3 regions of the Rahnella sp. RFA10(1/100) genome follow, and region 2 is predicted to be linked to each of the others. Evidence: predicted binding sites of a transcription regulator. Region 2 holds the regulator's gene; each other region holds the start of a gene.

Region 1 (11,032 bases), on a different contig from region 2:
GGCGTTCCGCTGAGATGGCTCCACACGCCAAGGACACGTTTGAAATCAATATCAATAATGACGTTTCCCATATCAAAAATGTACAGCATTGCACGCTCCTGATTTCAAAGATGACTTTTAACTTTAGCGGTAAAACATACAGCTGAACAGTGACAGAGTTGCGGTGTTTATCTCTGCGTTAGAAAAATGCCAAAAAAAAACAGGGTTCCCGAGGGCACCCTGTTTCTGTGTAACGACAAGCGTTAAAGAAGATTAACCTTCTTTAGGACCACGCATTGCACGTTTACGATCATTCTCGGTCAGGTGACGTTTACGGATACGCACAGACAGAGGAGTCACTTCGACCAGTTCGTCATCATCAATGAATTCCAGAGCTTGCTCCAGAGACATTTTGATAGCAGGAACCAATGTCGTTGCTTCGTCAGTACCGGACGCACGCATGTTGGTCAGTTTCTTACCGGTCAGGCAGTTGACAGTCAGGTCGTTAGAACGTGAGTGAATACCGATGATCTGGCCTTCATACACTTCTGCACCATGACCCAGGAACAACTTGCCGCGATCTTGCAGACCGAACAGAGCAAACGCAACCGCTTTACCCTGACCGTTAGAGATCAGCACGCCATTCTGACGCTGGCCGATTTCGCCCGGACGAACGTCATCGTAATGACTGAACGTGGAGTACAGCAGACCGGTACCTGAAGTCATGGTCATGAATTCAGTACGGAAGCCGATCAGGCCGCGTGCAGGGATCAGGTAATCAAGACGGATACGCCCTTTACCGTCAGGGATCATGTCCTTGACATCGCCTTTACGCTCCCCCATGGCCTGCATCACAGAACCCTGGTGCTGCTCTTCGATATCCAGTGTCACGTTTTCGAATGGCTCTTGCATGCGGCCATCGATTTTACGGTTGATAACTTTAGGACGGGAAACCGCCAGCTCGAAACCTTCACGACGCATGTTTTCGATCAGAACCGACAGGTGAAGTTCACCACGGCCTGAAACGCGGAATGCATCAGCATCTTCAGTTTCTTCAACACGCAATGCAACGTTGTGCACCAGTTCTTTGTTCAGACGGTCAAGGATCTGACGTGAAGTCACATACTTACCTTCTTTACCACAGAACGGAGAGGTGTTTACGTTGAAGTACATGGTTACGGTTGGTTCATCAACGCTCAGCGCTGGCAGAGCTTCAACATTCGCCGGGTCACAGATAGTGTCGGAGATGTTCAGTTCGCCCAGGCCGGTGATTGCGATGATATCGCCCGCTTCAGCAACGGTTGCTTCGATACGCTCAAGACCCATATGGGTCAGAACTTTACCCACTTTACCGTTACGGGTTTTGCCTTCGCTGTCGATGACAGTGATTTGTTGGTTAGGCTTAACAGTACCGCGTTTGATACGGCCGATGCCGATGACGCCAACATAGTTGTTGTAGTCCAGCTGAGAGATTTGCATCTGGAATGGTGCATCCATCTCAACTTGTGGTGGAGATACGTGGTCAACGATCGCCTGGTACAGCGGGGTCATGTCTTCGGCCATATCGTTATGGTCGTTACCCGCGATACCCATCAGTGCAGATGCATAGATGATTGGGAAATCGAGTTGTTCGTCGGTTGCGTCCAGGTTGACGAACAGGTCGAAGACCTGATCAACAACCCAGTCAGGACGCGCGCCAGGGCGGTCAACTTTGTTGATTACCACGATCGGTTTCAGACCATTAGCGAAGGCTTTTTTGGTCACGAAACGGGTTTGCGGCATTGGGCCATCCATTGCATCCACAACCAGCAGCACCGAGTCAACCATTGACATCACACGCTCAACCTCACCGCCGAAGTCGGCGTGTCCTGGGGTATCCACGATGTTGATGCGGTAGTCTTTCCAATTAATGGCGGTGTTTTTTGCGAGGATGGTAATCCCACGCTCTTTCTCCAAATCGTTGGAGTCCATTACGCGTTCGGTAGCTTCTGCACGTTCTCCGAAAGTACCGGATTGTTGCAGCAGCTTGTCGACCAGGGTGGTTTTACCATGGTCAACGTGGGCAATAATGGCGATGTTACGCAAATTTTCGATCACAGCTTTGCCTCAGGCATTAGAAATAGCGCGCTATTGTACACGTATTAAGCGAGGTTCTAAACAAGATCACAAGGATCTTGTTGAAACAACTTATGGATGGTTACTTTGTGATCCCTTTCACGGTGCAAAAAGACCACTGAACCATTATGACGCACCCTTTTGGTGCCTTGCCTCTCGCAATCAGCACCATTTTAGTGCATGAATTCCGTTATGGTGCATACTTATCGAGTGCAAAAGCCCTGTAAAATGGCGTTGTTTGCATTTTCTCAAAGTTGGCACAGTTTTCGCTAATAGTTTTTAGAGTAAAAGTTTTTTAGGGTAAAAAATTTTTTACAGGGTGAAGGACCTGACCAGACAAATAATAGCGCTGTTCAGCCTACACGCCAGTTCCAGTAAGGCTGTTATTTCCAACTAAAGACCAAAAATGGTTATTCGTTCCACGACGATAATGAGAAATTCGGGAGAACTAGTATGTCCGCTGAACACGTTTTGACGATGCTGAATGAGCATGAAGTGAAATTCGTAGATTTACGTTTCACTGATACCAAAGGCAAAGAGCAGCACGTCACCATTCCTGCGCACCAGGTTAGCGCTGACTTCTTCGAAGAAGGCAAAATGTTTGATGGCTCTTCAATCGGTGGCTGGAAAGGCATTAACGAATCTGACATGGTTCTGATGCCAGATGCGAGCACTGCTGTTCTTGACCCATTCTACGAAGAAACTACCCTGATCATTCGTTGCGATATCCTTGAGCCAACCACGCTGCAAGGTTATGACCGCGACCCACGCTCTACCGCAAAACGTGCAGAAGATTTCCTGCGCTCTTCCGGTATCGCGGACACCGTACTGTTCGGGCCAGAACCAGAATTCTTCCTGTTTGATGATGTGCGCTTTGGCAGCAGCATCTCCGGTTCTCACGTCGCTATCGATGATATCGAAGGCGCATGGAACTCAAGCACCAAATACGAAGGCGGCAACAAAGGCCACCGCCCTGCAGTAAAAGGCGGTTACTTCCCGGTTCCTCCGGTCGACTCTTCTCAGGATCTGCGTTCTACCATGTGTCTGACCATGGAAGAAATGGGTCTGGTTGTTGAAGCTCACCACCATGAAGTCGCCACCGCGGGTCAGAACGAAGTGGCAACCCGCTTCAATACCCTGACCAAAAAAGCCGACGAAATCCAAATCTACAAATACGTGGTGCACAATGTGGCTCACGCGTTTGGCAAAACGGCGACCTTCATGCCAAAACCAATGTTTGGCGATAACGGTTCCGGTATGCACTGCCACATGTCCCTGTCGAAGAACGGTAACAACCTGTTCTCTGGCGACAAATACGGCGGCCTGTCTGAAATGGCACTGTTCTACATCGGCGGTATCATCAAGCACGCTAAAGCGATCAACGCCTACGCTAACCCGACCACTAACTCTTACAAACGTTTGGTCCCGGGCTATGAAGCGCCAGTAATGCTGGCTTACTCTGCGCGTAACCGTTCTGCATCCATCCGTATTCCACACGTATCAACGCCTAAAGCAATGCGTATCGAAGCACGCTTCCCTGATCCAGCGGCTAACCCATACCTGGCGTTTGCTGCACTGATGATGGCTGGCCTGGACGGTATCATCAACAAGATCCACCCTGGTGATGCGATGGACAAAAACCTGTATGACCTGCCACCGGAAGAAGAAGCAGAAATTCCAAAAGTTGCAGGTTCACTGGAAGAAGCCCTCAATGCATTGAACGATGACCGCGAGTTCCTGACCCGTGGCGGCGTGTTCACAGATGATGCTATCGATGCTTACATCGGTCTGCGTAAAGAAGAAATGGACCGCGTGCGTATGACTCCGCATCCGGTTGAGTTCGAACTGTACTACAGCGTCTAATTTCCGAATGAGACCCTGAACTCAGTGCCCGTCTTATAGCAGGCACTGAGTGTAATACCCGACTGAAGGCTGTGTTAATAACCCCTTCAGCGTCAAAATTAAGTCAGACGATTTATATTTGTTGCCGTGGAAACTTTCAGCCCATCTCCGGATGGGCTTTTTTCTCCACACTCTTTCCTGCTTAACCCCTCTGGCCCGTGATTTCGCCGGGTAACGAGATAAAATGCACCAATCAGGTGCGGGAGACTGCGGTATGGCAACTGGCAAGCTGCCCGATGCTGGGCAGATCCTGAATTCACTTATCAACAGCGTTCTGCTGTTAGACGACGAATTGGCTGTGCATTATGCCAATCCGGCCGCTCAGCAGTTACTGGCGCAAAGTTCACGAAAGCTTTTTGGCACTCCTTTGCCAGAACTGGTGGGATATTTTTCGCTGAACATCGAATTAATGCGTGAAAGTCTGACAGCCGGACAGGGCTTTACAGACAGTGAAGTGACACTGGTCGTGGATGGCAGGGCACATGTGTTGTCACTGACTGCTCAGATGCTGCCGGAAGGTTTTATTCTGGTAGAACTGGCACCGATGGATAATCAACGCCGTCTGAGCCAGGAACAATTACAGCACGCTCAACAAGTTGCCGCGCGTGATTTGATCCGCGGTCTGGCACATGAAATTAAAAATCCGCTTGGCGGTCTGCGTGGTGCAGCGCAACTTTTATCCAGGGCACTGCCTGATCCGGCCTTGCTGGAATACACCAAAGTCATTATTGAGCAGGCTGACCGTCTGCGTAATCTGGTCGACAGATTGCTGGGTCCGCAACGTCCGAGTCAGCATGTGACACAAAGTATTCATCAGGTTGCGGAACGTGTTTGCCAACTGGTGTCGATGGAAAAGCCAGATAACGTTCAACTGGTGCGGGACTATGACCCGAGCCTGCCGGAACTGGCGCATGACCCTGATCAGATAGAACAAATTTTATTGAATATTACCCGTAACGCCTTGCAGGCGCTGGGGGAGGAAGGCGGCACAATTACATTGCGCACACGTACTGCTTTCCAGATTACGTTACACGGCGTGCGTTATCGCCTGGTGGCCCGTATCGATATCGAAGATGACGGCCCCGGCGTACCGGCGCATTTGCAGGACACCCTTTTTTACCCCATGGTCAGTGGCCGCGAAGGAGGCACCGGTTTGGGCCTGTCCATCGCGCGCAGTTTGATTGATCAGCATTCGGGTAAAGTTGAATTTAACAGTTGGCCAGGACATACCGAATTCTCGGTATTCCTGCCTATTCGCCAGTGAGGTTCTTATGCAACGAGGGATAGTCTGGATCGTCGATGACGATAGCTCCATCCGCTGGGTACTTGAACGTGCGCTCACTGGAGCCGGTTTAACCTGCACGACGTTTGACAGCGGCAATGAAGTGCTTGATGCCATTGCGACTCAAACCCCTGACGTTTTGTTATCCGATATCCGGATGCCGGGAATGGACGGTTTAGCGCTGTTAAAGCAGATTAAACAACGTCATCCGATGCTTCCGGTCATCATAATGACAGCGCACTCCGATCTGGATGCTGCGGTCAGCGCCTATCAGCAAGGTGCATTTGATTATCTGCCAAAACCGTTCGACATTGACGAAGCCGTGGCACTGGTTGAGCGTGCCATCAGTCATTATCAGGAACAGCAGCAACCGGCACGCAGCCAGCCGGCAAGTGGCCCGACCGCAGATATTATCGGCGAAGCGCCGGCGATGCAGGACGTATTCCGCATTATCGGCCGTTTGTCCCGTTCTTCAATCAGCGTGCTGATCAACGGAGAATCCGGCACCGGTAAAGAACTGGTCGCGCATGCCTTACATCGCCACAGCCCGCGCGCTAAGGCGCCCTTTATCGCACTGAATATGGCAGCCATCCCGAAAGACCTGATCGAGTCCGAATTATTCGGGCACGAGAAAGGGGCATTTACCGGCGCCAACACTATCCGTCAGGGACGTTTTGAACAAGCCGATAACGGCACGCTCTTTCTTGATGAAATCGGTGATATGCCACTCGATGTGCAAACCCGTCTTCTGCGCGTGCTGGCAGATGGTCAGTTTTATCGTGTGGGCGGTTATGCGCCAGTAAAAGTGGACGTGCGCATCATCGCCGCAACTCACCAGAATCTGGAATTACGGGTTCAGGAAGGAAAATTCCGCGAGGATTTATTCCACCGCCTGAACGTTATCCGTGTCCATTTGCCGCCACTGCGTGAACGCCGTGAAGATATTCCGCGTCTGGCGCGTTACTTCCTGCAGGTAGCGGCCAAAGAGCTGGGTGTGGAAGCGAAAAATCTGCATCCGGAAACGGAAACGGCACTGACGCGATTGCCATGGCAGGGCAACGTGCGCCAGTTGGAAAATACCTGCCGCTGGCTCACCGTCATGGCAGCCGGTCAGGAAGTCCTGATCCAGGATTTACCCAGCGAACTGTTTGAGACCTCGGCGCCGGAAACCGGTGGTCAGAGTCTGCCGGACAGCTGGGCGACGTTGCTGGCACAGTGGGCCGACCGCGCACTGCGTTCCGGTCATCAAAACCTGCTGTCAGAAGCGCAACCTGAAATGGAACGTACGTTACTGACCACGGCGCTGCGCCATACGCAGGGGCATAAACAGGAAGCGGCACGGTTGCTGGGCTGGGGGCGAAATACCCTGACCCGCAAACTGAAAGAACTGGGCATGGAATAAAAGTCCCTGCACCAGACAGCAAAACAGCCGCTCATGCGGCTGTTTTGCTTTACTGCGAATAGATTTTTGCAGCGCAGGCAGTCAGATAACGCGGGAGAATTGTTGCTGGCGCACCTGACGGCGCAGATAAATATCAAAGCACATGCAGATATTACGGATCAGCAAACGCCCGCGTGGCGTCACCAGAATATGCGTATCACTCACCTCAACCAGCCCGTCTTCTGCCAGCGGCTTCAGCAGTGCCAGGTCATCAGCAAAATAGTCGGTGAAGCGGATATCATAACGCTGTGCAATATCGCCGAAATTCAGCTCAAAATGGCAGATTAGCGATTTAATAACGTCACGACGCAGGCAGTCATCGCTGGTCATTTCCAGACCGCGCCATAACGCATGCCCCTGCTCTTCCACCCGGGCGTAATAGGTTTTGAGATCTTTTTCATTCTGCGCATAGGTGTCGCCGAGCATGCTGATAGCAGAAACGCCCATTCCGAGCAAATCGCTGTCGCCCTGTGTAGTGTAGCCCTGGAAATTACGGTGCAATTTACCTTCGCGCTGGGCAATAGCCAGCTCATCATCAGGGCGGGCAAAGTGATCCATACCGATAAAGCGGTAACCGGAACCGGTCAGCGAAGCGATGGTTTCCTGCAGAATTTTCAGTTTCTCTTCTGCGCCTGGTAAATCGGCATCTTTGATTTTGCGCTGAGCGGCGAACAGTTTTGGCATATGCGCATAGTTAAACACACTCAGGCGATCGGGGTTCAGCTCTGCCACGCGTTGCAACGTGTAGGCAAAACTTTCTGCCGTCTGCTTCGGCAGGCCGTAAATCAGATCGATATTGGTCGAACTGAAACCCAGCATACGGGCGCGTTCAATCAGGGCAAAGATGAAATCTTCGTCCTGCTCACGGTTAACCAGACGTTGCACTTCTTTGTTGAAATCCTGCACGCCCATGCTCAGGCGATTAAAGCCTTCGCGACGCAAATGGTCGAGCACATCCAGCTCGATTTCGCGCGGATCCACTTCCAGCGACATTTCTGCGTCGGACAGGATATTAAATTGTGCCCGCAGAAGGCCCATCAAACGGCTTATCTGGGCTTTACTGAGGTAAGTCGGTGTACCACCGCCCCAGTGCAGCTGACTCACCTGACGGCCCTTAAAGAACGGCGCACGGTGACTTATCTCTTTTTCCAGCACGTTGAGATATTCTTCGGCTTTATGCTGCTGACGGGTCACCAGTTTATTGCAGCCGCAAAAGTAGCAGAGCTTATGGCAGAAAGGAATGTGCACGTACAATGAGAGAGGACGTGCCGGATAACGGGCGGCCGCCTTTTCGAAAGCGGTATTATCGTAGCTTTCACTGAACTCAAGCGCTGTTGGATAGGATGTGTATCGCGGACCCGAATAATTGTATTTCTGGATCAGCGCTAAATCCCAGACGGTAGTCTGTTCTGACATGGGTGACTTACTCCTTCCGGCGTCGGATGCTGCCGGTTCGCCTTACAGGCAGGCTTTTGGCCTGCCGTGCAAAGGTCGCTCTGCGCAAACGTGCTCTGGTTTTCGATAACCGGCGTAGTTTACCGAATAACCAAAGCAGATAACATGCAAAGAGTAAGGCTATTGCCGGGATAACCCAGCGCATAGCTTAGAAACCGTCTTTTGGGTTTCCGCGCTTAAGCAGCTGCATCATGTCTTCGTTCTTCACGGCTTCTTCGTCATCTTCATCTTCGCCGAGTTCAATGCCGAGGATTTCCATCAGAACATCAATGCGATCCAGAGTCTGGTCAACATAAGCCTGATCTTCTGCGTTTAATGCTTTGCCATCGTCGATGAGATCCAGCAAAGAATCCAGACGCTCATCGTTTTCAAGTAACGTCAGTTCTTCTTCCGGTGTCATTTTAGGTTTTGCATCTTGCTTCGGCTGTGCAGCTTTTTTGGCTTTCGCCGCATTGTTCGTGACGGTTTCAACGATCAATGGCACGGCTTTTTTGCTGCCGATACGCGGATCGGCTTTTTTCGCCCCCGCGCCGCTTTGGTTCTGAGCGGCATCAGGGTTAGCGCGTGAGCCTGCTTTATGGCCGCGGCGCTTGTTGTCACGCTTGCGTTCGCGCGCTTCGATATCAAGCTCGACACGACTTTTCTTCTTCGTTTTAGCTGTCGCGGTATTGGCGCGCGGTGCTTTCGCTGGCTGTTTCATGGCATCTGCTCTTAGGTGTGTACATTTAGTATAGATTTGCGGCGGAATCTAGCAGAAAGCGGACAAAGAAAAAAGGCAGCAAGGTAACCTTGCTGCCTTTTTCTTTCCTTCTTCAGAAGGATATTCATCAAACACTTTCCCTGTATAGCCTCAACGTCCCGGTTTTTCCTTTGCCTTTCAGAGCCTCCGGCTCCGTTCATCCTTAAATCGCGATGCATTTCCAGTGATCCGTGAATGCAATTTTCGTCCATGTTTCCATTCTTGCCTTCATCGCGTAAGAATCACTTTACCCGACTGACACAAAGGCTCAAGATACCCACCAGCCGCGTTGAGCGTTCAAAGAACACATTAATTTTATCTTATTGAAATATATAAAAATTAAAAAACAAGGCGAGAAAACAAGCGAAATAACCCGCATCATGAATAGCAAATGTCTTACATCATGAAGGCAATTTTCCCCCGCCTTCATCTCTGTGGTCCCTTCGCCTCATCATTCGGATTTTAAAAACACGAACACATCCCGGCGCAGTTGCAGTTATAATCGCCAGCCAGATACTCATGCCTCACGGAGACGCACGTTTTGACCAGCCAAATTTACAACTATCATATGACCCATTTCGTCATGAGTGCCCCGGATATCCGGCATTTGCCATCTGACGCAGGCATTGAAGTCGCATTTGCTGGTCGTTCAAACGCCGGCAAATCCAGTGCGCTGAATACCCTGACTCAGCAGAAAAGCCTCGCACGTACCAGTAAAACACCGGGACGTACCCAGCTTATCAATCTCTTTGAAGTGAAACCGGGCATTCGTCTGGTCGACTTACCGGGCTATGGCTACGCAGAAGTCCCGGAAGAAATGAAGCGTAAATGGCAGCGTGCTCTGGGCGAATATCTGCAAATGCGTAACTCCCTGAAAGGTCTGGTTGTGCTGATGGATATCCGCCACCCGCTTAAAGATCTCGATCACCAAATGATTCAGTGGGCTGTTGACGTAGGTACGCCGGTCATGTTGCTGCTCACTAAAGCAGACAAACTGGCTTCAGGCGCACGTCAGGCGCAGATCAAAATGGTTCGTGAAGCGGTGAAAGAATTCATGGGCGATATTCAGGTGGAAGCATTCTCGTCACCAAAGAAAATGGGCGTGGATAAACTGAGTGACAAACTGAACACCTGGTTCAGCGAAATCCCACCGGAAGTGCTGGATGAAGAGGTTTCTGACGAAGGCGAATAACAACGCTCCCGTAACGGGGAAATGTCAGTAATGTACAGAAAGGGGTGACCGCAAGGTTACCTTTTTTTATGGGAGTAACACGGTGAAAATCCCATAAAAAACGCCCCAGACATAAAATGCCTGGGGCGGCTAAAATATTCAGCCAAATCCGATTACGTGAAGTAAAAGGTCTGAAAGATAGAACATCTTACCTCTGTACCCTACAAGAGAAACTTTACCCTATTTTCTGACGGGGAAAAAGAACTTTTTGTAGTTTACTTACACAAAAATCGCGGATTATGCGATCACTCTCATGGTATGAGCACATAATTGTGTAGCTTAATTACAAAAAAAGCTTAATAACTATTCACTTAGTGTGCCTGATCCCAGTTGTCGCCCGTGCCCACATCCACTTTCAACGGAACGGCCAGCGTCATGCTTGCTTCCATCAGATTGCGGATTTTTTCGCTTGCCGCTTCGACATCATCTTTATGCACTTCAAACACCAGTTCATCGTGTACCTGCATGATAATGCGGGCACGCGGCGCGTCAGGTCGTTGCAGCCAGTCAGCGACGCTGATCATGGCGCGCTTGATAATGTCAGCAGCTGTACCTTGCATCGGGGCGTTGATGGCTGCACGCTCGGCACCTTTGCGGCGCATGGCATTACTGGATTTGATGTCCGGCAGATACAGACGGCGTCCATCCAGCGTTTCAACATAGCCCTGTTCAGAAGCCTGAGCACGGGTACGTTCCATGTATTCCAGCACGCCAGGATAGCGCTCAAAATACAAATCCATATAACGCTGGGATTCTTTACGCGCGATATTCAGCTGGCGTGATAAACCAAAGGCGCTCATGCCATAAATCAGACCAAAGTTAATCGCCTTCGCACTGCGGCGCTGTTCGCCAGTCACGCTGTCCAGCGGCGTGCCAAAGACCTCCGCT
Region 2 (11,032 bases):
GCGCCGTATTGGCGTCAGGTGCAGCATTCCCTGCAGGTGCCGCCGTTGCGTCAGGATCAGCCTTACCATCGCCACTCTTATACAAGAACTGACCAATCAGGTCTTCGAGAACCAGCGCTGATTTAGTGTCCTGAATAACGCCACCGTTTTTAAGGATAGTCGTTCCCATTTCAGGGTCTTCAAAACCAATATTCAACGCCAGGAATTGCTCGCCCAGCAGACCAGACGTGCGGATCGCCAGCGTACTGGTGCTCGGGATCTGGTTGTATTTCTGGTCGATATCCATTTCTACACGTGGAGAATAATTTTTATCGAGCGTGATGCTGCTGACGCGGCCGATCACCACGCCACCGACTTTGACCGGTGAACCGCTTTTCAGGCCACCGATATTGTCGAAGTCAGCAGAAATACGGTAAGTCGGGTCGGAGCCGATTGAACGGATGTCGGCCACTTTAAGACACAGGAAGATCACAGCAATCAAAGCGATGATTAAAAATGCGCCTACCCAGATTTCACTCTTTTTCGTTTGCATGGTTTAATTTCCAAACATCAGTGCTGTCAGCACAAAATCCAATCCCAGCACCGCCAGTGACGAATGCACCACAGTACGTGTCGTTGCCCGGCTAATCCCTTCGGACGTCGGTATCGCATCATAGCCATTGAACAATGCAATCCAGGTCACGGTGATAGCGAAAACAAGGCTTTTAATCAGACAGTTAAGCAGGTCGGTCCGCCAGTCTACGGCAGTTTGCATCGCTGACCAGAAGAAACCACTGTCGATGCCTTTCCAGTCCACTCCCACCAGCGATCCCCCCCAGATCCCCACGGCAACAAAAATCGCCGTCAGCAAAGGCATGGAAATCAGACCGGCCCAGAAACGCGGTGCCACAACGCGGCGCAGCGGATCAATGGCCATCATCTCCAGGCTGGAGATTTGCTCGGTGGCTTTCATCAATCCCAGTTCAGCGGTCAGCGCAGAACCCGCGCGCCCGGCGAAAAGCAGTGCAGTGACCACCGGTCCAAGCTCGCGCAGTAAAGAGAGCGCCACCATCATACCGAGGCTGGCCTCAGCGCTGTAGGTGGTTAAAATCAGATACCCCTGCAAGCCAAGCACCATGCCGATAAACAAACCGGAAACCAGGATAATCAACAGGGAAAGTACGCCAACGCTGTAAAGCTGCTTGATCAGCAGCGGCCATTGTTTGGCAAATTGCGGCTTACCGACCAATGCCCGAAAGAGCATCAGTCCGGCACGACCAAAAGACGCACAGGTGTTTATCCCGCGACGTCCGACTGAGGCGAGTGCCTTAGTTAACATAAGCAGATAACTCCATCATCCGAGCAACTCGGTTTTGTAATCACCGGCCGGGAAACGGAAAGGCACCGGTCCGTCGGCAATACCATCCAGGAACTGACGAACGCGCGGATCAGGATTATTTTGCAACTCCTCTGGCGTACCTTCTGCGATGACATGCTGTGCGGCCACGATATAGGCATAATCAGCAATGCTCAGGACTTCAGGCACGTCGTGGGAAACCACAATGCACGTCACGCCCAGCGCATGGTTCAGCTCATCAATCAGTTTGACCAGAACGCCCATGGTGATCGGATCCTGCCCCACAAAAGGCTCATCGAACATAATCAGCTCAGGGTCCAGCGCAATGGCACGCGCCAGTGCGACGCGCCGCGCCATACCACCGGACAATTCGGCAGGCATCAGATTACCGGCACCGCGCAACCCTACCGCTTCCAGTTTCATGGTCACCGTACTGCGCAGTAATTCCTCCGGCAATTTGCTGTGTTCACGCAACGGGAACGCCACATTTTCGAACACAGTCAGGTCAGTAAACAATGCACCGGACTGAAACAACATGCTCATTTTCTTGCGCGACTCGTACAGCTTGCGACGGGACAATGTCGGAATGTTGTCGCCGTCGAACCAGATTTCGCCGTTGTTGGGCGTAAGTTGACCGCCGATCAGACGCAGCAAGGTGGTTTTACCGATCCCCGAAGGCCCCATGATTGCGGTGACTTTGCCACGCGGCACTGTCATATTTATCTCTTCGAAAATGGGACGATCGCCACGCACGAAACTCATGCCCTTGATCTCAACCAGATTCGATTCGCTTTGACTCATTCAGTTTTTCCCTTCGGAATGCTTTCGCTAAGAATACGTCTGACACGCACAGGGTATCGTATAACTTTGGTATTTTTACAAAAACTTACCCCGGTTTCGTTACCAAAGTTGCCATCGATTTACTTTTCAGCCACAGATGGTCAAAATCAACCAATTACCATTTTAAATTAAAAGCCTTCATCGTCTAACATACAGGAACCTGGTGGCATTGTTTTCAGACAAAATGTCGCCTTAGCTCATGTTGACGAAGGAATCGCCTGCCCGTAAAGGCAACGAACCTCGCATTATACCCAATAAAGGATGTTTCATGCTTCTCGCTATCGTACTGATGATTGTCGGCTTGTTACTGTTAGTGTATGCCGCTGATCGTCTGGTGTACGGAGCCGCAGTGCTGGCTCGCTCGATAGGCATCTCCCCGCTGGTAATTGGTATGACTGTCGTCGGCGTCGGAATATCTCTTCCTGAACTGGTCGTTTCCACCACCGCGGCTATCAACGATCAGATGGATTTGGCCATCGGAAACGCCATTGGTTCGAATATCATTAATATTCTTCTGATTTTGGGCGGTGCCGCCCTGATTCATCCACTTTCCGTTCGTTCTGATATATTACGCCGCGAACTCCCATTATTGTTACTGGTGACGGCTCTGTGTGGTTTTCTGTTAAGCGACGGAGAACTCAGCCGGCTTGATGGTGTTTTGTTGCTGGCCAGTGCAGGCGTGTTCATGATGCTGGTGATAAAAATCGCCCGTGCTGCCGAAAAAGAAGGCCTGGATACGCTGACCTATGAGCAAATGTCCGAACTTCCACAAGACAGCAGCAATACGGTCGCATTTTTATGGCTGGCGCTGGGCTTTATCATCATGCCCCTGGCATCGGGCATGATCGTTGATAACAGCACCGTCATCGCACGTTATCTGGGTGTCAGCGAACTGGTGATCGGCCTGACGGTCATCGCCATCGGTACCAGTCTGCCGGAACTGGCGACCTTTATCGCCGGTGCTATCAAAGGCGAAGATGACATTGCGCTGGGTAACATCATTGGCGCAAACATTTTTAATACCTGTCTGGTGCTGGGATTACCCGCGCTGGTGGCACCAGGTTCGTTCAACCCGGACGCATTTCATCGCGATTATTGGGTCATGCTGGCGGTCAGCGTGGTGCTTTCCGGGCTATGCCTGATGCGTAAACACCGTATCGGCCATTTAGCCGGTGCATTATTGCTGTGTGGATTTATCGCCTATATGGCAGTGCTGTTCCTGTTACCAGACAGCATTGCCTTCTGAACTCTGTCAGGAACCGACTATGGCTAACGATACCTTCGCCCCCGGTTTTGATTTTCAGGCCGTCGGACGTGATGTACTGAAAACAGAACGTGAAGGACTTGAGCAGTTAGATCAATACATTAACGGTGATTTTACCCGCGCCTGCGAAAAAATTTTCGCCTGCAATGGCAAAGTCGTTGTCATGGGCATGGGCAAATCCGGTCATATTGGCCGTAAGATGGCCGCCACCTTTGCCAGTACAGGCACGCCGGCCTTCTTTGTGCATCCCGGTGAAGCCAGCCACGGTGACCTGGGCATGGTGTCAAAGCAGGATGTCGTCATTCTGATTTCCAACTCCGGTGAAGCCCATGAAATTCTGGGGCTGATTCCGGTACTCAAACGCCTGGGCATTACGCTTATCTGCATGACGTCTAACCCTGAAAGCACGATGGGAAAAGCGGCGGATGTCCATCTTTGTGTAAAAGTGCCCAAAGAAGCCTGCCCGCTGGGGCTGGCACCGACCAGCAGCACCACAGCGGTGCTGGTGATGGGCGATGCTCTGGCTGTCGCACTGCTGGAAGCTCGCGGGTTCACACCGGAAGATTTCGCCCTGTCACACCCTGGCGGAGCACTGGGTCGCAAGCTGTTGCTTCGCGTCAGCGATATCATGCACACCGGAGATGAGATCCCGCACGTCAGCCGCGAGGCGTCGTTACGGGATGCGTTGCTGGAAATCACCCGTAAAAATCTGGGCATGACGGTTATCTGCAACGATTTGATGAAAATCGAAGGGATTTTTACCGATGGGGATTTACGACGCATCTTTGATATGGGTGTCAACATCAATACGGCATCAATTGCGGATGTGATGACGACAGGCGGCATTCGCGTACGTCCGTCACTGCTGGCAGTTGATGCGCTGAATTTAATGCAGGACAAACACATCACGTGTGTGATGGTTGCTGATGGTGACCAGTTGCTGGGTGTGTTACATATGCACGATATGCTGCGCGCTGGCGTAGTTTAATTGAGGAATTCCCTAAATGAGTAATAGCGCAGCCCTGGCGGAAACCTGCTACGGTCCGGTCAGTACGCAAGTGCTTGAACGGGCGAAAGCGGTCCGCCTGCTGATTTGCGATGTCGATGGCGTCATGTCTGATGGCCTGATCTATATGGGAAATCAGGGAGAAGAGCTGAAAAGTTTCAACGTTCGCGATGGTTACGGTATCCGCTGCCTGCTGACATCCGGCATCGAAGTCGCGATTATTACAGGCCGCAATGCAAAATTACTGGAAGATCGCGCTAAAACTCTGGGTATTCGCCACTTGTATCAGGGCCAGTCGGATAAGCTTTTGGCCTTCCGCGAACTGTTAGATACACTGTCTCTTCGGGCCGAAGAAGTGGCATACATTGGTGATGACCTGATTGACTGGCCGGTGATGGCCGAAGTGGGTCTTTCTGTGGCGGTTCAGGATGCACATCCTGTTTTGTTACCAAAAGCGCATTATGTTACCCGTATCGCTGGCGGGCGTGGTGCAGTTCGCGAACTGTGTGATTTGATTCTGCTGGCGCAGGGCAAGCTGGAGGACGCCAAAGGGCTGTCGATATGAGTAAAGCAAAACTTTGGGTTATTCTGGCGCTTACCGCCATTGTCCTGGTGCTGATTGGCTGGTCATTGTCTGACAACAGCGATGATGTTCCGCAGGTGGTTAACGATCAGGATCCGACTTATCAGACTTCCCACACCGTTACGATGGTATATGACCCGATGGGCAGCCTGACGTATAAACTGGTGTCAGACGAGGTAAAATATTACACCACGGATCAGGTGTCGTGGTTTACTCATCCGGTCGCGACCATGTATGACAAGAACAAAGTAGCCACCTGGGTATTACGTTCCGATAAAGCGAAACTGACTCAGGATAAGATGCTTTATCTCTATGGGCATGTGCAGGCCGATAGCCTGACGCCTGAGACATCACAGCTGCAAAGAATCAAAACGGACAATGCACAGGTTAACCTGACGACACAGGACGTTGCCTCAGACGATGAAGTGACGCTTTATGGTACAGGTTTTACATCTAACGGCATGAAAATGCGTGGTAATCTGCGTGATAAAACAGCAGAGCTGATCGAAAAGGTATCGACTTCCTATGAAATTCAAAGCAAAAAATAAAATCCGTGATCTTCTGATCGTCAGCTCATTGTTAGCCGTCAGCGTTCCGGCATTTGCCTTAAAAGACGACACAACGAAACCGATCACCATTGACTCGGCAAATCAGGCACTCGACGTCAACACCAATACCGCGACGTTTACCGGCAATGTGGTGGTGAATCAGGGCACGATCCAGGTTAAAGCCGATAAAGTGGTGGTGATACGTCCGCAGGGTGTGTCCGGTAAAGAAGTGGTAGAAGGTTACGGTAACCCGGTGACGTTCTATCAGATGCAGGACAACGGTAAGCCGGTAAGAGGCCATGCCCAGAAAGTCCGCTACGAAGTGGAAAATGACCTCGTCACGCTGACCGGCAATGCTTACCTTGAGCAACTGGACAGCAATGTGAAAGGCGACCGCATTACTTATCTGGTACAGAAACAGCAAATGGAAGCTTTTAGTGATAAGGGTAACCGTGTGACGACCGTTCTGGTCCCTTCGCAGCTGCAACAAAAAACGCCTGCAGCGGGCGGCCAGCCGACCAAAAAGAGTAACTGATATTTTATGGCTAAATTAATCGCAGAGAATCTCGCCAAGGCATACAAAGGCCGTAAGGTCGTTGAAGATGTCAGCCTGATGGTCAACTCGGGTGAAATCGTCGGGTTATTGGGCCCAAATGGTGCGGGTAAAACCACCACCTTTTACATGGTCGTGGGCATTGTCCAGCGCGATGCGGGCCGTATCATCGTTGATGATGAAGACATCAGCCTGCTGCCGCTGCATACCCGCGCCCGTCGCGGTATTGGTTATCTTCCGCAGGAAGCCTCCATATTCCGTCGTCTCAGTGTATTTGATAACCTGATGGCGGTGCTGCAGATCCGTGATGATCTGACCAAAGAACAGCGTAATGACCGCGCGAATGAATTAATGGAAGAGTTCCATATTTCTCATTTGCGCGATAACCTCGGTCAGTCACTGTCCGGTGGTGAACGACGTCGTGTGGAAATTGCCCGTGCGCTGGCAGCAAACCCTAAATTCATCCTGCTGGATGAACCGTTCGCCGGGGTTGACCCGATTTCCGTTATCGACATTAAAAAAATCATTGAGCATTTACGTGACAGCGGCCTCGGCGTACTGATCACTGACCATAACGTGCGCGAAACACTCGACGTTTGTGAACGCGCGTATATTGTCAGTCAGGGGAAATTGATTGCCCACGGCACGCCAGCCGACATTCTTGCTGATGAACAAGTTAAACGTGTTTATCTTGGTGAAGAATTCCGTCTGTGATCTGTGCCGCCGGAACCGTGCCTGTTTCCACCTACACTGAAACAGGCCGTCTCTGACAGAAGTGTTGCCGTTTTCACTCATCAACGGAATTAAGCCAAGATATGAAGCAAGGTTTGCAACTCAGACTCAGCCAACAACTGGCTATGACTCCCCAGTTACAACAGGCCATCCGCTTGTTGCAACTGTCCACGCTTGAGCTCCAGCAGGAGATCCAACTCGCGCTGGAGAGCAACCCTCTGTTGGAACAAACTGACCTTCATGAAGAAATCGACTCGGTAGAAGCCACCGACAGCGAGGGGTTAGACACCCGTGAGGCGCTCGAGCAAAAAGATATGCCGGAAGAATTGCCGCTCGACGCGACCTGGGATGAGATTTACACCGCAGGCACGCCGTCCGGTACCGGTAATGATTACAGCGACGACGAGCTGCCCATTTATCAGGGTGAAACCACCCAGACCCTTCAGGATTACCTGATGTGGCAGGTTGAGCTGACACCGTTTTCTGATACTGATGCCGCGATTGCCACATCAATTGTCGATGCGGTGGATGACACCGGTTACCTGACCGTCTCCCTTGAAGACATCCTCGAAAGCGTCGGTGATGAAAACATCACGATGGACGAAGTTGAGGCCGTGCTTAAACGCGTTCAGCGTTTTGATCCGGTGGGGGTGGCAGCACGTGACCTGCGCGATTGTCTGCTGATCCAGCTGTCTCAATATGCCACTGACACGCCTTTCATCACTGAAGCCCGTCTTATCATCAGCGAACATCTCGATTTGCTGGCGAACCATGATTTCCGCGCACTTATGCGATCAACCCGGTTAAAAGAAGATACACTCAAAGGAGCGATGCTTCTGATCCAGTCTCTGGATCCGCGTCCGGGTCAGTCGATCAATACCGGCGAATCCGAATACGTGATCCCGGATGTGCTGGTGCGTAAAGTGTCAGGGGTCTGGACGGTAGAACTCAATTCCGACAGCATTCCGCGTCTGAAGATTAACCAGCAGTACGCCGCGATGGGTAACTCCACACGCAGCGACAGCGACGGGCAATTTATCCGCAGCAATCTGCAGGAAGCCAAGTGGTTAATTAAAAGCCTGGAAAGCCGTAACGACACGCTGTTGAAAGTGACGCGCTGCATCGTTGAGCAGCAGCAGGCGTTCTTTGAACTGGGTGAAGAATTTATGAAACCTATGGTGCTGGCCGATATTGCCAGTGCCGTTGAAATGCACGAATCGACGATTTCACGCGTGACGACACAAAAGTTCCTGCACAGTCCGCGTGGTATTTTCGAACTGAAGTATTTCTTCTCCAGCCATGTCAGTACAGACAGCGGCGGCGAGGCATCGTCAACCGCGATCCGGGCGCTGGTGAAGAAATTAATCGCAGCGGAGAATCCTGTAAAACCGCTCAGTGACAGCAAGTTAGCAACCCTGCTTTCCGATCAGGGAATTATGGTTGCGCGCCGGACTGTCGCCAAATACCGAGAGTCTTTGTCCATCCCGCCCTCAAACCAACGTAAACAGTTAGTTTGACCTCAACAGAGAAGGAAGACATTATGCAGCTCAACATTACCGGACATCACATTGAGATCACGGATCCCCTGAGAGAGTTCATCACGTCGAAACTGGCTAAGCTCGAGCAGTATTTCGACAGGATTAATCAGGTGTATGTGGTGTTGAGCGTGGAAAAGGTGCAGAAAGTAGCGGAAGCCACTTTGCATGTGAACGGAGGCGAATTACATGCCACCTCGGAACATCAGGATATGTACGCAGCGATTGACGGGCTGGTTGATAAACTGGCCCGACAGCTGAATAAACATAAAGACAAACTGAAACAGCACTGACATTCATGTAGCCAACCCTGTGCTACAAACCTTCGGGCATCGGCTTGTGACCTTCGGGAAACGAGCCGATATAGCTTTAAGGGTGAAACAGCGCAAAAGTGAAAGATGACATGATTAACGATACTGCAATGCAATTAACGTCGGTGCTTAATGCCGAATGCACCAAAAGCGGCGTTCATTGCGCCAGCAAAAAACGCGCACTGGAAATCATCAGCGAGCTGGCCGCCAAACAATTAAATTTGTCGCCACAGGTGATTTTCGACGCTATTTTGACCCGCGAACGTATGGGGAGCACCGGGATCGGTGCCGGGATCGCCATCCCGCACGGTAAGCTGGAAGAAGACACTTTACGTGCCGTTGGCGTGTTCATTCAGCTTGAACAGCCGATTGCTTTTGACGCCATCGATAATCAGCCGGTAGATTTGCTTTTTGCCTTGCTGGTACCGGCAGATCAATGTAAAACCCATTTACATACATTATCTTTAGTCGCGAAGAAATTAGCTGATAAAACAGTATGTCGGCGTCTGCGTGGTGCGCAAAGCGACGAAGAACTGTTCCAGATAATGACTGAAAACGAATAAATTGCTGATTCCCGGTACGGTGCCGGGAAAATGAATTCTGAACACTGAATGCCAGGGGAGTGTCACCATGGTGCTGATGATTGTCAGCGGCCGTTCCGGTTCCGGGAAGTCGGTTGCCCTACGGGCATTAGAAGACATGGGTTTTTACTGTGTGGACAATTTACCGGTGGTGTTATTGCCGCAGCTTGCCCAGACACTCGTTGAACGTAATACGTCAGCGGCCGTGAGCATTGACGTCCGTAACATGCCGGAAACACCCGAAGTTTATGAGCATGCGATGTCACAACTGCCGGAGAGTTTTTCGCCGCAGCTGTTATTCCTTGATGCCGACCGTAATACTTTGATCCGCCGTTACAGCGACACCCGTCGTCTGCACCCGCTTTCCAGCAAAAATTTGTCCCTCGAAAGTGCCATTGATGAAGAAGCCGATCTGCTCGAACCGCTGCGTTCGTCGGCGGATCTGATCATCGATACCTCCGAAATGTCCGTTCATGAACTGGCAGAAATGCTGCGTACCCGTCTGCTGGGTAAACGCGAGCGCGAACTGACCATGGTATTCGAATCCTTCGGCTTCAAACACGGCATACCGATTGATGCGGATTACGTCTTCGACGTCCGTTTTCTGCCGAACCCGCACTGGGATCCGAAACTGCGTCCGATGACCGGCCTTGATAAGCCGGTGGCGGCGTTCCTCGACCGTCATACTGAAGTGCATAACTTTATCTACCAGACCCGCAGCTACCTCGAACAGTGGCTGCCAATGCTGGAAACCAACAACCGCAGCTATCTGACCGTCGCCATTGGCTGTACTGGCGGTAAACACCGTTCGGTGTACATCGCAGAGCAACTGGCCGACTATTTCCGTTCCCGCGGGAAGAATGTGCAGTCCCGCCATCGCACGCTGGAAAAACGCAAATCATGACGGTGAAACAAACGGTAGAAATCAAAAACCGGTTAGGCATGCACGCCCGACCGGCAATGAAATTGTTTGAACTGGTGCAGAGCTTTGAATCAGAAGTTATGCTGCGCAACGGCACGGGCATTGAAGCGGAGGCCAGCAGTGTTATCGCGCTGCTGATGCTCGACTCCCCGAAAGGCCAGAAAATCGAAATCGAAGCCACGGGGCCCGATGAAGAACAGGCGCTCACCGCTGTCGTAAATCTGATCAACTCCGGTTTTGACGAGGACTAATCCCCGTCATATTTCAAGTTGCAGGTGCGTTGGCTGCGCTCAGTCACCCGAATCACTTACCTGTGTAAGCTCATCGGGACTCCTTCGTTTGCCGCCTTCCTGCAACTCGAACTATTTTGGGGATAAGTAAGATTTTAAATGCGTGAAAGGCAATCTATTGCAATTGCCTTGAAGCTTTCAAAATTCTCACTGCTCAGCAAACGGCTCATTGAGCGTTCCCGCACAAACGTCACGAATAAATCGTAAATCGCCATCGCCTCTTCATAATCTGCTTTGCTGATCGCCAGCAGGAAAATTACGTGTGCGGTCTCCCCTTCTCCCCATGCAATGCCCTGGGGAGAGAGCAACGTGATTACCACGGTTTTCTTTGCCAGCAACCCCAGCGAGTGCGGCAGCGCAATGCCTTCACCCAGCATGGTCGAGACAATCTCTTCACGCTCTACCACCGACGGATAAAACGCCTGATCGACATAACCTTCCGCTTCCAGCTGCGAGCACACATGGCGGAATAACTCCGCCTGCGTCATCGGTTCATTGATGATCATAAAATGTTTTTCGTCGAAGAATTTT
Region 3 (11,032 bases), on a different contig from region 2:
TCGCTGCGGGGGAGGGCGTACTGACGCTGGTGGATTCTCTGGTCATGGGGTTGGCGGTACTTATCGTTATGGCAACCCAGATCAGCTGGGAACTGACATTACTCTCGCTGGTGCCGATGCCGGTGATGGCCATCATCATCAAGCGCTATGGCGACCAACTTCATTCCCGCTTCAAGACTGCACAAGCTGCGTTTTCCTCGCTTAACGATCAGGCGCAGGAAAGCCTGACCAGTATCCGCATGATCAAAGCTTTTGGCCTGGAGAATCATCAGTCATCGCAGTTTGCTGAAGTGGCTGCGGATACCGGTGCAAAAAATATGCGTGTCGCGCGCGTTGATGCCCGCTTTGATCCGACCATTTATGTTTCTATCGGCATGGCGAATCTGCTGGCCATCGGCGGCGGTAGCTGGATGGTCGTTAATGGTCACCTGACGCTGGGTGAACTCACCAGCTTTGTCATGTACCTTGGCCTGATGATCTGGCCGATGCTTGCGCTCGCCTGGATGTTTAACATCGTCGAACGTGGCAGTGCGGCCTACAGTCGTATTCGTAGCCTGTTGCAGGAAGCCCCCTCTGTTGTGGATGGCATCATCCCCCTACCGGCAGAGCGTGCGGTGCTGGAAGCCCGCATCACTGATTTCCATTATCCGGAAAATAGCCACGCTGCGTTAACGTCGGTCAATTTTTCCCTGCAACCTGGGCAAATGCTGGGGCTATGCGGTCCGACAGGTTCCGGTAAAAGCACGCTGTTGGCACTCCTTCAGCGCCAGTTCGATGTCACTGACGGGGATGTGCGTTATCACGGATTATCCCTTAAAGAAATTCAGCTTGATGACTGGCGTGCCCGTCTGGCTGTTGTCAGCCAAACGCCTTTCCTGTTTTCAGACACTGTCGCGCAGAATATCGCGCTCGGAAGACCTGATGCCACGCAGGAAGAGATTGAAGAAGCCGCGCGTCTCGCCAGCGTTCATGACGATATTCTGCGATTGCCTCAGGGATATGACACTGAAGTCGGCGAGCGTGGCGTCATGCTTTCCGGTGGTCAGAAGCAGCGTATTTCGATTGCACGTGCACTGCTCCTCAAAGCTGAAATTCTGATCCTTGATGATGCTTTATCCGCCGTTGATGGCCGGACAGAGCACCAGATCCTGCACAATCTTCGCCAGTGGGGCAGTGACCGTACGGTGATCATCAGTGCTCATCGTCTTTCAGCACTGACCGAAGCCAGTGAAATTTTGGTGTTCAGTCAGGGGAGTATTTCACAGCGTGGCAATCATGATCAGCTTGCTGCAGAACCCGGCTGGTACCGCGATATGTTCCGTTATCAGCAATTAGAAGCCGCGCTGGATGATGTGCCGCAGGAAAAGGAGCCGGAACACCGTGGCTGAACAAAAAATAATTAAAATTCAGAAGCTTTGGCCAACGCTAAAGCGCCTGTTAAAATACGGAAAACCCTACACTACACCGCTGTCTTATGCGGTGCTGATGCTATGGATTGCCGCTGCAGCGGAAGTGACCGGCCCTATCTTAATCAGCTTCTTTATTGATCATTACGTGGCTAAAGGTGAGATGCCGTGGGGGAAGGTTAGTTTGCTCGCGTTAAGCTTTCTTTTCCTGCAATTCCTGGCGGCAAGCCTGCATTATTTTCAGGCACTGTTGTTCAACCGTGCTGCGGTGGGTGTCGTTCAGCGCCTGCGCACCGAAGTTATGGATGCTGCACTACGGCAGCCGCTGAGTGCATTCGATACTCAACCTGTAGGTCAGCTGATTTCCCGCGTGACAAACGACACGGAAGTTATCCGTGATTTGTATGTGACTGTGGTATCGACAGTCTTGCGCAGTATTGCCCTGATTGGGGCAATGCTGGTGGCGATGTTCAGTCTCGACTGGCGTCTGGCATCGGTGGCGATTTGTATCTTCCCGGCCGTGTTTGTTGTTATGGGGTTGTACCAGATTTACAGTACGCCGGTGGTGCGCAAAGTACGTGCTTACCTGGCGGATATTAATGATGGTTTCAATGAAGTCATCAACGGTATGAATGTCATTCAGCAGTTCCGCCAGCAGAAAAGATTCGGGGAACGGCTTGCCCGCGCCAGTCAGTCGCACTATATGGCCCGTATGCAAACGCTGCGGTTGGAAGGATTCCTGTTGCGTCCTTTGCTCAGTTTATTCTCCTCGTTAATTTTATGTGGTCTGCTCATTCTCTTTGGATTCAGCGCAGAGGGCTCTGTAGGCGTTGGTGTTTTATACGCCTTCATTAATTATCTCGGACGGCTCAACGAGCCTCTGATTGAACTGACCTCACAGCAATCGATTATGCAGCAGGCAGTGGTTGCCGGTGAGCGTATCTTTGATTTGATGGACAGGACGCAGCAGCAGTATGGACCCGATGATAAATTGCTGACCAGCGGTGAGATTGATATCAAAGACGTCAGCTTTGCTTATCTGCCGGATAAATGGGTGCTGGAAAACATTTCTTTGCACGTCCCATCACGCGGATTTGTCGCGTTGGTCGGGCATACCGGCAGCGGTAAAAGCACGCTGGCAAATCTGCTGATGGGCTATTATCCGCTAAACAAAGGTGAGATCCGGGTTGACGGGCGTAACCTCGCCGATTTATCGCACACCAGCCTGCGTAAAGGTATTGCGATGGTGCAACAGGATCCGGTCGTTCTGGCAGAGTCCGTATTTGCCAATGTCACGTTAGGCCGTGATATTGATGAAGCACAGGTTTGGCATGCGCTGGACATTGTCCAGCTCTCACCGCTGGTGCGCGAAATGCCCGAAGGTATCAATACGCGTCTGGGAGAACAGGGCAATAATCTTTCTGTCGGGCAGAAGCAATTACTGGCGATGGCGCGCGTTTTGGTGCAGGCACCGGAAATTCTGATCCTTGACGAGGCAACGGCCAATATTGACTCCGGCACAGAGCAGGCAATTCAGCGCGCATTACGGGCTATCCGTCAGCAGACTACACTTGTGGTTATTGCACACCGGCTTTCAACGATCGTAGATGCCGATAATATTTTGGTATTGCACCGCGGACAAGCCGTTGAGCAGGGTAATCACTTGCAGCTGCTGGCAGAAAAAGGCCGGTATTATCAGATGTATCAGTTGCAACTTGCCGGGCAGCAATTGGCTTCTGCCGGACAGATTACACCTGCAACAGAAAACGCATAATCTTATGCCGGTGCCGTCTCTCCGCGGTACCGGCTATCTTTTTCCCCCGGTTTTCTTTTCCCGTTTTTAGCTTTCCCCGCACTGTATTCATGCAGGCAAAACCTTTTTATCAATCCGGATGCACTAAAAAGCAGCGATGAGCACTTAAATGGTGCGAGCGCTGCTGTGCTGAATAGGATTTGGCAACTGTGCGCAGGGTCACGATTATTCTGAAAATGCCGTATTACGTGGGAATTGCATGAATCTGTGACCAATTTCAACTCTGGCACATCCTTTGCTTTATTCAATCCGTATCGGGCGTGAGTCCTCTCACGGCAGGCCCTTAATTCGAGGAGTGGCACAATGAAGCTGGTTACTGTGGTGATCAAACCTTTTAAGCTGGAAGACGTGCGTGAAGCGCTGTCTGCTGTTGGAATTCAGGGGCTGACCGTAACGGAAGTTAAAGGTTTTGGCCGTCAGAAAGGTCATGCAGAACTTTACCGTGGCGCGGAATACAGCGTGAACTTCCTACCAAAAGTAAAAATCGACATTGCTATCGCTGACGATCAGCTTGATGAAGTGATCGACGTGATCAGCAAAGCGGCCTACACCGGCAAGATCGGTGATGGCAAAATTTTCGTTGCTGAGTTGCAACGTGTTATCCGTATTCGTACCGGTGAAACCGACGAAGCAGCACTGTGATTTCAGGTTCTTTTCTCTCACACCAATCGGTTTGAGATAAATCAGATTAGAAAAAACAGTTTTGAGAAACAGGGGTGGGTTAATAATGAAAAAACTTTTATCCATGATGGGGCTTGGTGCAGTGGCTTTGCTGCCTTCGCTGGCCATGGCGGCAGCACCAGCAGCGGCAAACGGCGCTGATAATGCCTTTATGATGATTTGTACTGCGCTGGTATTGTTCATGACCGTACCTGGCGTAGCGTTGTTCTACGGCGGCTTACTGCGTTCGAAAAACGTTTTGTCCATGCTGACTCAGGTTATTGTCACCTTTGCTCTGGTCTGCGTTCTGTGGATCCTCTACGGCTACAGCCTTGCTTTCAGCGAAGGTAATGCGTTCTTCGGGGGGTTCAGCAACGTCATGATGAAAGGCATTGGACTGGATTCTGTGACGGGCACCTTCTCGCAGATGATTCATGTTGCATTCCAGTGCTCATTTGCCTGTATCACGGTGGCGCTGATCGTGGGCGGTATCGCTGAGCGTGTACGTTTTTCAGCGGTTCTGATTTTCACGGTGATCTGGCTGACTTTCTCTTACATCCCGATGGCTCATATGGTGTGGGCAGGCGGTTTCCTGGCTGCTGATGGTGCGCTGGACTTTGCCGGTGGTACTGTTGTCCACATTAACGCCGCAATTGCAGGCCTGGTGGGAGCGTATCTGCTCGGTAAACGTGCCGGTTTTGGTAAGGAAGCTTTCAAACCACACAACCTGCCAATGGTCTTCACGGGTGCCTCAATCCTCTACGTGGGCTGGTTCGGCTTCAACGCGGGTTCAGCAAGTGCCGCAAGCTCTGTTGCCGCACTGGCTTTCCTGAACACGGTAATTGCTACCGCTGGCGCAATCCTGTCCTGGACGCTGGTTGAGTGGATGGTACGTGGTAAGCCTTCACTGCTGGGCGCAAGCTCTGGTGCTATCGCGGGTCTGGTCGCTATCACGCCGGCATGTGGTACGGTGGGCGTTGGCGGTGCTTTGATCATCGGTCTGGTCGGTGGTATCACTGGCCTGTGGGGTGTGGTTACCCTGAAAAAATGGCTGCGTGTTGATGACACCTGTGACGTATTCGGTGTTCACGGCGTGTGCGGTATCGTAGGTTGCCTGCTGACTGGCGTGTTCACTTCCAGTTCCCTGGGCGGCGTAGGTTATGCAGAAGGTGTGACCATGAGCCATCAGGTGTGGGTGCAGTTCTTCAGCGTATGCGTGACCTTGGTGTGGTCCGGTGTTGTGGCCTTCATCGGTTACAAAGTGGCTGACATGATTGTAGGTCTGCGTGTTCCTGAAGAGCAGGAACGTGAAGGTCTGGATGTTAACAGCCACGGTGAAAATGCTTACAACCAATAAGCCAGTAGTAATCTGATTTCAAAGAAAGTAGTGCGCTAACTCTCTCATTAAGCAGTACAGAACAATAAAATAATGATGATATGCAAAAGGGGCGATAGTGATATCGCCCCTTTTTAATGCGCCATTTTCACAGGACGTTTTTTAATAAAGATTATTCAGGCTTTCTCTGACGAATAACGCCTTCCTGGACCGTAGAGGCGACCAGAACGCCATCGCGGGTATAAAACTGCCCACGCACAAAACCGCGCGCACCGGAAGCAGAAGTACTTTCAACGGCATACAGCAACCAGTCATCCATGCGGAACGGACGGTGGAACCACATCGAATGGTCGATGGTCGCGACCTGCATTCCCGGTTCAAGGAAGCCAATGCCATGAGGTTGCAGCGCCGTAGGCAGGAAATTGAAGTCAGATGCATAGCCCAGCAAATACTGATGAATTCGCAAATCATCTGGCATCTCACCGTTGGCCCGGAACCACACGGCACGGTTAGGTTCTTCGACGCTTCCTTTCAGCGGGTTATGAAACTTCACCGGACGCATTTCAATAGGCTTATGGCCGATAAATTTTTCGCGGAATTTTTCCGGTATCAGATGCGCCAGGTTTTTAGCAATATCGGATTCTGATACCAGCGTTTCCGGTGGTGGTACATCCGGCATGGTGTTCTGATGCTCAAAGCCACTTTCCTGGCTCTGAAACGACGCTGTCATATAGAAAATCGGTTTTCCATGCTGTACGGCTTTTACACGGCGTGCACTGAAGCTGTTGCCATCGCGCAGGATTTCCACGTCATAGATGATGGGCTTACTACTGTCGCCTGGGCGCAAAAAATAGCTGTGGAAAGAATGGATACCCCGCTCCGCCGGGACAGTCTGCTTGGCGGCATACAATGCCTGTCCGACCACCTGACCGCCAAAGACCTGACGTAAACCTAAATCTTCACTTTGGCCACGGAACAACCCTTCTTCAATTTTTTCCAGATCGAGCAGATCCAGCAGATTTTTTAATGCCTGACTCATAGTGGCCTCATGAAAGTAACCAGAGAAATCGACCTCAGTTGTTAGGGGTAATGCAGGCAGGAATCTTCTGAAATACGCCTTCACCGACAGGTCTAACCTGTTAATCATAGTGGATCTTCCGTTTTGCCAGAAGATCTGTTTGGCCGTTAACAGGAAAACCTCAGATTCTTGTGCCATGATTAATAGGTAAGCTGGTTAAAGTCACTACATTCATCGTCGGCGCTTATTACGGCTTGTCGACAAGCGACTATAAAAAGGGAGTACGATCAATGAAACTTTGGCAGATAGTAGGTGGAACCGCGCTGTCTCTGACTCTTGCCGGATGTGCACAGCATCATGAGGCACCAGCGCAGCAACCTCCTGTGAATACGGCGGCCAGTCCGGTCACTCAACCTGCGATCACCGGCCCGAATGTATCGGGTAGTGTGTTCATCAATCAGCGTGTTGCTTTGCCACCGGATGCTGTCCTGACGGTGACATTGTCTGATGCTTCGGTGGCGGATGCGCCATCCCGGGTGATTTCGCAAAAAGTAGCAAGAACGCAAGGGAAACAGGCTCCGTTTACCTTCATCCTGCCATATAACCCGCAGGAAATTGCTCCTGACGCCCGTATTCTTCTGAGTGCAGCGGTAACCATCAATGGTCAGATGACCTTCATCACTGATTCCATTAAAGAAGTGATTAACCATGGTCAGGGTACACGTGCTGATCTGCAACTTGTCCCTGTTGTCGCCGTACCTGTCGCGACTAAACCGAGCACTTTGGGGCCAATGAGCAACCCGTCAAATCCGGGGCTGGGCACATCACCCGCACCGGTAAGTTCGGCACCCGCGCAACCCATGACTTATTGATTCATGACTTGTGATGGCTAAGCACCGCTCCGGCGGTGCTTATCTGTAAGATGGTTTAGTGAACGCAACATCACCATTTCCAGCCATATTTCTCTAAATCCACTTTGCCTTGCTTAAAGGTAATGCCTTCTGCCAGCAGTGCCTGACGTTGACGCTTAAAGTCTTCGCCCTGCAGGGATATTTCGCCGTGCCGGTTAATCACCCGATGCCAGGGAAGGGTGCTGCCTTCCGGCAGCTTCTTGAGTACGCCGCCGACCTGCCGCGCTGCACGCGGTGAACCGGCCAGTTGTGCGACGTTACCGTAAGTTGTAACTTGCCCGACCGGAATGGCGGCGATAATCTGAAATACGCGCTGGCGAAAGTTATCGGGTTCCGACATGACATCCTCCTCGGTGATTTGCGCCAGTATGACGCAAAAATTAAGGCATTGTTGGCTCTGATTTAGGCATATCGTTTAAGAAAACAACGGTTGTCGGCGGTTAACTTGCTTTTGCTTCGGGCATCGCAGATAATGCCCGTCGCTTCAATTCTCTTAGCAGAGAAATGAAGCCGACAACGTCAATGGGGGCCCTGTTGGTTCTCCCGCAACGCTAACTTGTCAACTTGGTCAGGTCCGGAAGGAAGCAGCCATGGCAGGTGTCGTGTGTGCCGGGATGTAGCTGGCAGGGCCTCCACCATTTCAGGTGTCTACCGATTCTTCTTATCTTCCTCATTTCTTCTTAAACATCTGTAAAGCCAGGCTGCGCCCGTAAAAAAGGGCACGTTTTCACGCACCCTCTGTTTGATTCGTTAGGGTCAGTGATGTACCAGCGTCGCAAAATAATAGACCAGCGGGATCGCCAGAATATAAAGGCTCACCGGTACCTCACGTGCCTTGCCGGCAACGACCTTAATGCTGACGTAAAACAGCAATCCGCCGGCGATACCTGTACCGAAGCTGTTGGAAATCAGCGTAATCATCACCATCATCAGTACTGGCAGCGCGTCGGTAAAATTCGCTAAGTCCACTTTTCGTAAATTACTGAACATGTTCAGGCCAATCAGAATCAGCGCCGGAGCGGTCGCCTCTTTCGGGATCATCAGCGCAATGGGGGTAAATAACAGCATCAGCAGAAACATCATGGCTGCAGCCAGCGCGGTCAGGCCAGTTTTTCCGCCTGCTTCAGCCGCTGCAGAGGACTCGATCAGTGCGGTGGCGGCAGGAATACCGACGATCGGGCCCAGCGCCGCCGCAATGGAATCCACCATGAAAGGCCGGTTGATATGTTTCATATTGCCGCGCTCATCGAGCAACCCGGCTTCACCGCCAACAGCCAGTGTGGTGCCCATTGTCGAGAAGAATTCTGAGGCGAAAAAGATAAACAGGAATGGCAGGAAGGCGATGTTGATGGCACCGGTAAGATCGACTTTGCCCAGCAGCGGAGCCACAGAATGTGGTACAGAGATCCATTGTTCAGGTAAATGTGTTACACCAAACGGTATGCCAGCCACCGTCGCCAGCAAAATGGCCCACAAAATAGCACCGGGTACTTTTCGGGCCTGTAAGCCCACGGCGACCAGCAGACCAAGAAGCGCGATTAAGGCACCCGGCGCGGTAAAATCTCCTAAAGCCAGTGCATGCGTTTTGGCATTTGCCATGACCAGTCCGGCATTGCGGAAGCCGAGCAGGGCGACAAAAATGCCAATAGAAGCGGTCAGTCCAAGTTTGATCGACTGCGGAACAGAACGGGTGACCACTTCACGCAAACCAAACACTGTCATCACGAAAAATAAAACCCCCGACCAGCATGCAATACCCAGTGCGACGGGCCAGGTAATGCCGTCGCCCGCCAGCGTAATACCCACCAGTACCGAGCCGCCAATGCCAGGCCCGACCATAAAAGGCAGGTTGGCGTAAAAGGCCATCAGCAGAGAACCCAGCACAAACACCAGGATCACACCGGTGGTGGCTGCACCTTTATCCATACCGCTGACCGCCAGTAAGCCTGGGATCACCACCAGTAAATACGCTGCCGCCAGGAAACCGGTGATACCTGCCAGACATTCCGTTTTAATTTTGGTCCCGCGCTGACGCAGATGGAAACGGCGTTGTAACCAGCTTTCGTCAGCTGAGACGGTAACATTTTTCACAGAACTTTCGGACATGCTTAAATACCCCTGAAAACAATCATTTATATTATTGTGTTTGCTGTCTTTTTGACGTGTAGTGGTTTTCTGCTTCAGATTTCTTCTGGCCAGATTTCCAGAACCGGATCGACGATTTCACGTAATCCGCCATCTGTAAGTCCTAAATCGGTCAGATGCGGGCCGGCATTACAGGCGAGACATGTCCCTTCGATGGCTTTGAAAACGCGATAAGGGGGTTCCCAGTCGGCGACCTGTGCGCTGAGGTCGCGCAGGTTTTTAAACTGCTTCGCTAATTCTGGAGCCGGTAAATCAGACAGCATGCCGCCAATCGGCATATCGATGCTTGCCAGTAATTTCCCATGCTGACTGAGGGCCATACCGCCTCCGCTGGCAATCAGTTGATTGGCTGCTACCACCATATCAGCAGGATCCCGGCCGATAACCACCAGATTATGGGAGTCATGCGAGTAAGAAGTTGCAATGGCGCCGCGCAAAGCTCCCCAGCCTTCGAGTAATGCCATTTTCGGTGTGGCCTCGTGGCGGCCATGCCGGTGCTGTACCCAAATCAGGCTGAAATCGTCGGGTATCTGCACGACACCGTTCCTCACATTCACGGTCACTTCACTCCATTGTGTAAAGCGCGCGCCTTTAATATTGCGCAGACGCGCTTTACCGTTGTTCAGACCCGGAATTTTCAGTTGGAAATCATCGGCGCTTAAGGCACTTAGCCGCATAGTATTGCGCGGAGGTGTCACGTCGCGGGCTGCCGAAGGGGTAGATAACAGTTTGCCTTGTCTGGCAACGCAGCTACCCGCAACGTACACCGCGCACGGATGCAGAGTATCCAGCGAATCAAACGCGATAATATCTGCCGTACGCCCTGCGGCAATAAGGCCTAAATCTGTACGTTGCATGCGGATCGCTGCATTGAGTGTTGCCATCCTCAGTACATCTTCCGCACGTAACCCGTGTGAAATCAGAAGCCTGATTAAGGCAATCAGCCCGCCTTTTTCCAGCAAGTGATCGGGTGGAACATCATCAGTACACAGTGTTATCTGCGATGAAAGGTGGGGAAGTGCCAGCAAAGCTGCGGCGATATCGGGCAGAAGATAAGGATGTGAGCCGCGAATTTGCAGCGTCAGGCCAGCACGCAGCTTTTCCAGCGCATCTTCAGCTGAAGTCAGTTCATGATCGGATGTCACACCCGCAGCCAGATACGCCTGTAATTGTTCGTCTTTAAGGCCGCGGGCGTGTCCTTCAATGAGTTTCCCACTGTTTAATCCCGCCTCAAGAATTTCCAGCATTCGCTCGCTGCCATTGAGCACGCCATACATATCCATCACTTCGGCCACACCGGCAATTTCCGGCCAGCTAAGCATTGTCTGCATTTCCTGGCCTCTGAAATCTGCGCCGGACATCTCTAAGCCCGGCGTTGACGGCACGCTGGAGGGCGCAGCACATATCACACGTAATGGCAGATTACGGCTGGACCGGACGGCGTACTGTACACCGGCAACACCCAGCACATTCGCCAGTTCATGCGGATCCCAAAACACTGTTGTTGTGCCCTGAGCAACGACGATTTCTGCATACTTTTCCGGTGGTAAATGAGAGCTTTCGATGTGAACATGCGTATCGATAAGGCCGGGGGAGAGATAATTTCCTGATAAATCATCGACATTTTCAGTCTGCGAGAATTTCCCCCGCGGATGGACGCTGGAAATCATATTTCCGGTGATACCGACATCGGCTTCGCGGATCTCTCCTGTGACCATGTCGATGACTTGGGCGTTAATCAGC

Evidence for each region. The regulator sigma-54, encoded in region 2, starts transcription at its own class of promoters, with help from an activator protein. The targets are predictions, from matches to a motif close to GTTGGCACANNTTTCGCTNT.
Region 1: the regulator sigma-54 is predicted to act here: its motif matches at 2,348-2,367, upstream of glnA (glutamate--ammonia ligase).
Region 3: the regulator sigma-54 is predicted to act here: its motif matches at 3,442-3,461, upstream of glnK (P-II family nitrogen regulator).

The regions. Positions count from the first base shown of each region.
Region 1 covers NZ_SEWR01000011.1:6,100-17,131, reverse strand. Annotated here, with positions in the region: gene yihX (glucose-1-phosphatase) at 1-89, opposite strand, end outside; gene typA (ribosome-dependent GTPase TypA) at 253-2,076, opposite strand; gene glnA (glutamate--ammonia ligase) at 2,548-3,957, shown strand; gene glnL (nitrogen regulation protein NR(II)) at 4,211-5,260, shown strand; gene glnG (nitrogen regulation protein NR(I)) at 5,268-6,680, shown strand; gene hemN (oxygen-independent coproporphyrinogen III oxidase) at 6,762-8,135, opposite strand; gene yihI (Der GTPase-activating protein YihI) at 8,323-8,874, opposite strand; gene yihA (ribosome biogenesis GTP-binding protein YihA/YsxC) at 9,455-10,105, shown strand; gene polA (DNA polymerase I) at 10,456-11,032, opposite strand, start outside.
Region 2 covers NZ_SEWR01000007.1:118,255-129,286, forward strand. Annotated here, with positions in the region: gene mlaD (outer membrane lipid asymmetry maintenance protein MlaD) at 1-532, opposite strand, end outside; gene mlaE (lipid asymmetry maintenance ABC transporter permease subunit MlaE) at 536-1,318, opposite strand; gene mlaF (phospholipid ABC transporter ATP-binding protein MlaF) at 1,334-2,137, opposite strand; gene ETV65_RS19375 (calcium/sodium antiporter) at 2,445-3,422, shown strand; gene kdsD (arabinose-5-phosphate isomerase KdsD) at 3,442-4,428, shown strand; gene kdsC (3-deoxy-manno-octulosonate-8-phosphatase KdsC) at 4,445-5,011, shown strand; gene lptC (LPS export ABC transporter periplasmic protein LptC) at 5,008-5,577, shown strand; gene lptA (lipopolysaccharide ABC transporter substrate-binding protein LptA) at 5,555-6,112, shown strand; gene lptB (LPS export ABC transporter ATP-binding protein) at 6,119-6,844, shown strand; gene rpoN (RNA polymerase factor sigma-54) at 6,946-8,379, shown strand; gene hpf (ribosome hibernation promoting factor) at 8,403-8,690, shown strand; gene ptsN (PTS IIA-like nitrogen regulatory protein PtsN) at 8,789-9,271, shown strand; gene rapZ (RNase adapter RapZ) at 9,339-10,193, shown strand; gene npr (PTS phosphocarrier protein NPr) at 10,190-10,462, shown strand; gene ETV65_RS19430 (PRD domain-containing protein) at 10,597-11,032, opposite strand, start outside.
Region 3 covers NZ_SEWR01000003.1:30,112-41,143, reverse strand. Annotated here, with positions in the region: gene ETV65_RS10575 (SmdA family multidrug ABC transporter permease/ATP-binding protein) at 1-1,388, shown strand, start outside; gene ETV65_RS10570 (SmdB family multidrug efflux ABC transporter permease/ATP-binding protein) at 1,396-3,180, shown strand; gene glnK (P-II family nitrogen regulator) at 3,523-3,861, shown strand; gene amtB (ammonium transporter AmtB) at 3,947-5,236, shown strand; gene tesB (acyl-CoA thioesterase II) at 5,388-6,254, opposite strand; gene ETV65_RS10550 (YbaY family lipoprotein) at 6,524-7,105, shown strand; gene ETV65_RS10545 (MGMT family protein) at 7,176-7,484, opposite strand; RNA gene ffs (signal recognition particle sRNA small type) at 7,677-7,773, shown strand; gene ETV65_RS10535 (NCS2 family permease) at 7,901-9,250, opposite strand; gene ETV65_RS10530 (adenine deaminase C-terminal domain-containing protein) at 9,325-11,032, opposite strand, start outside.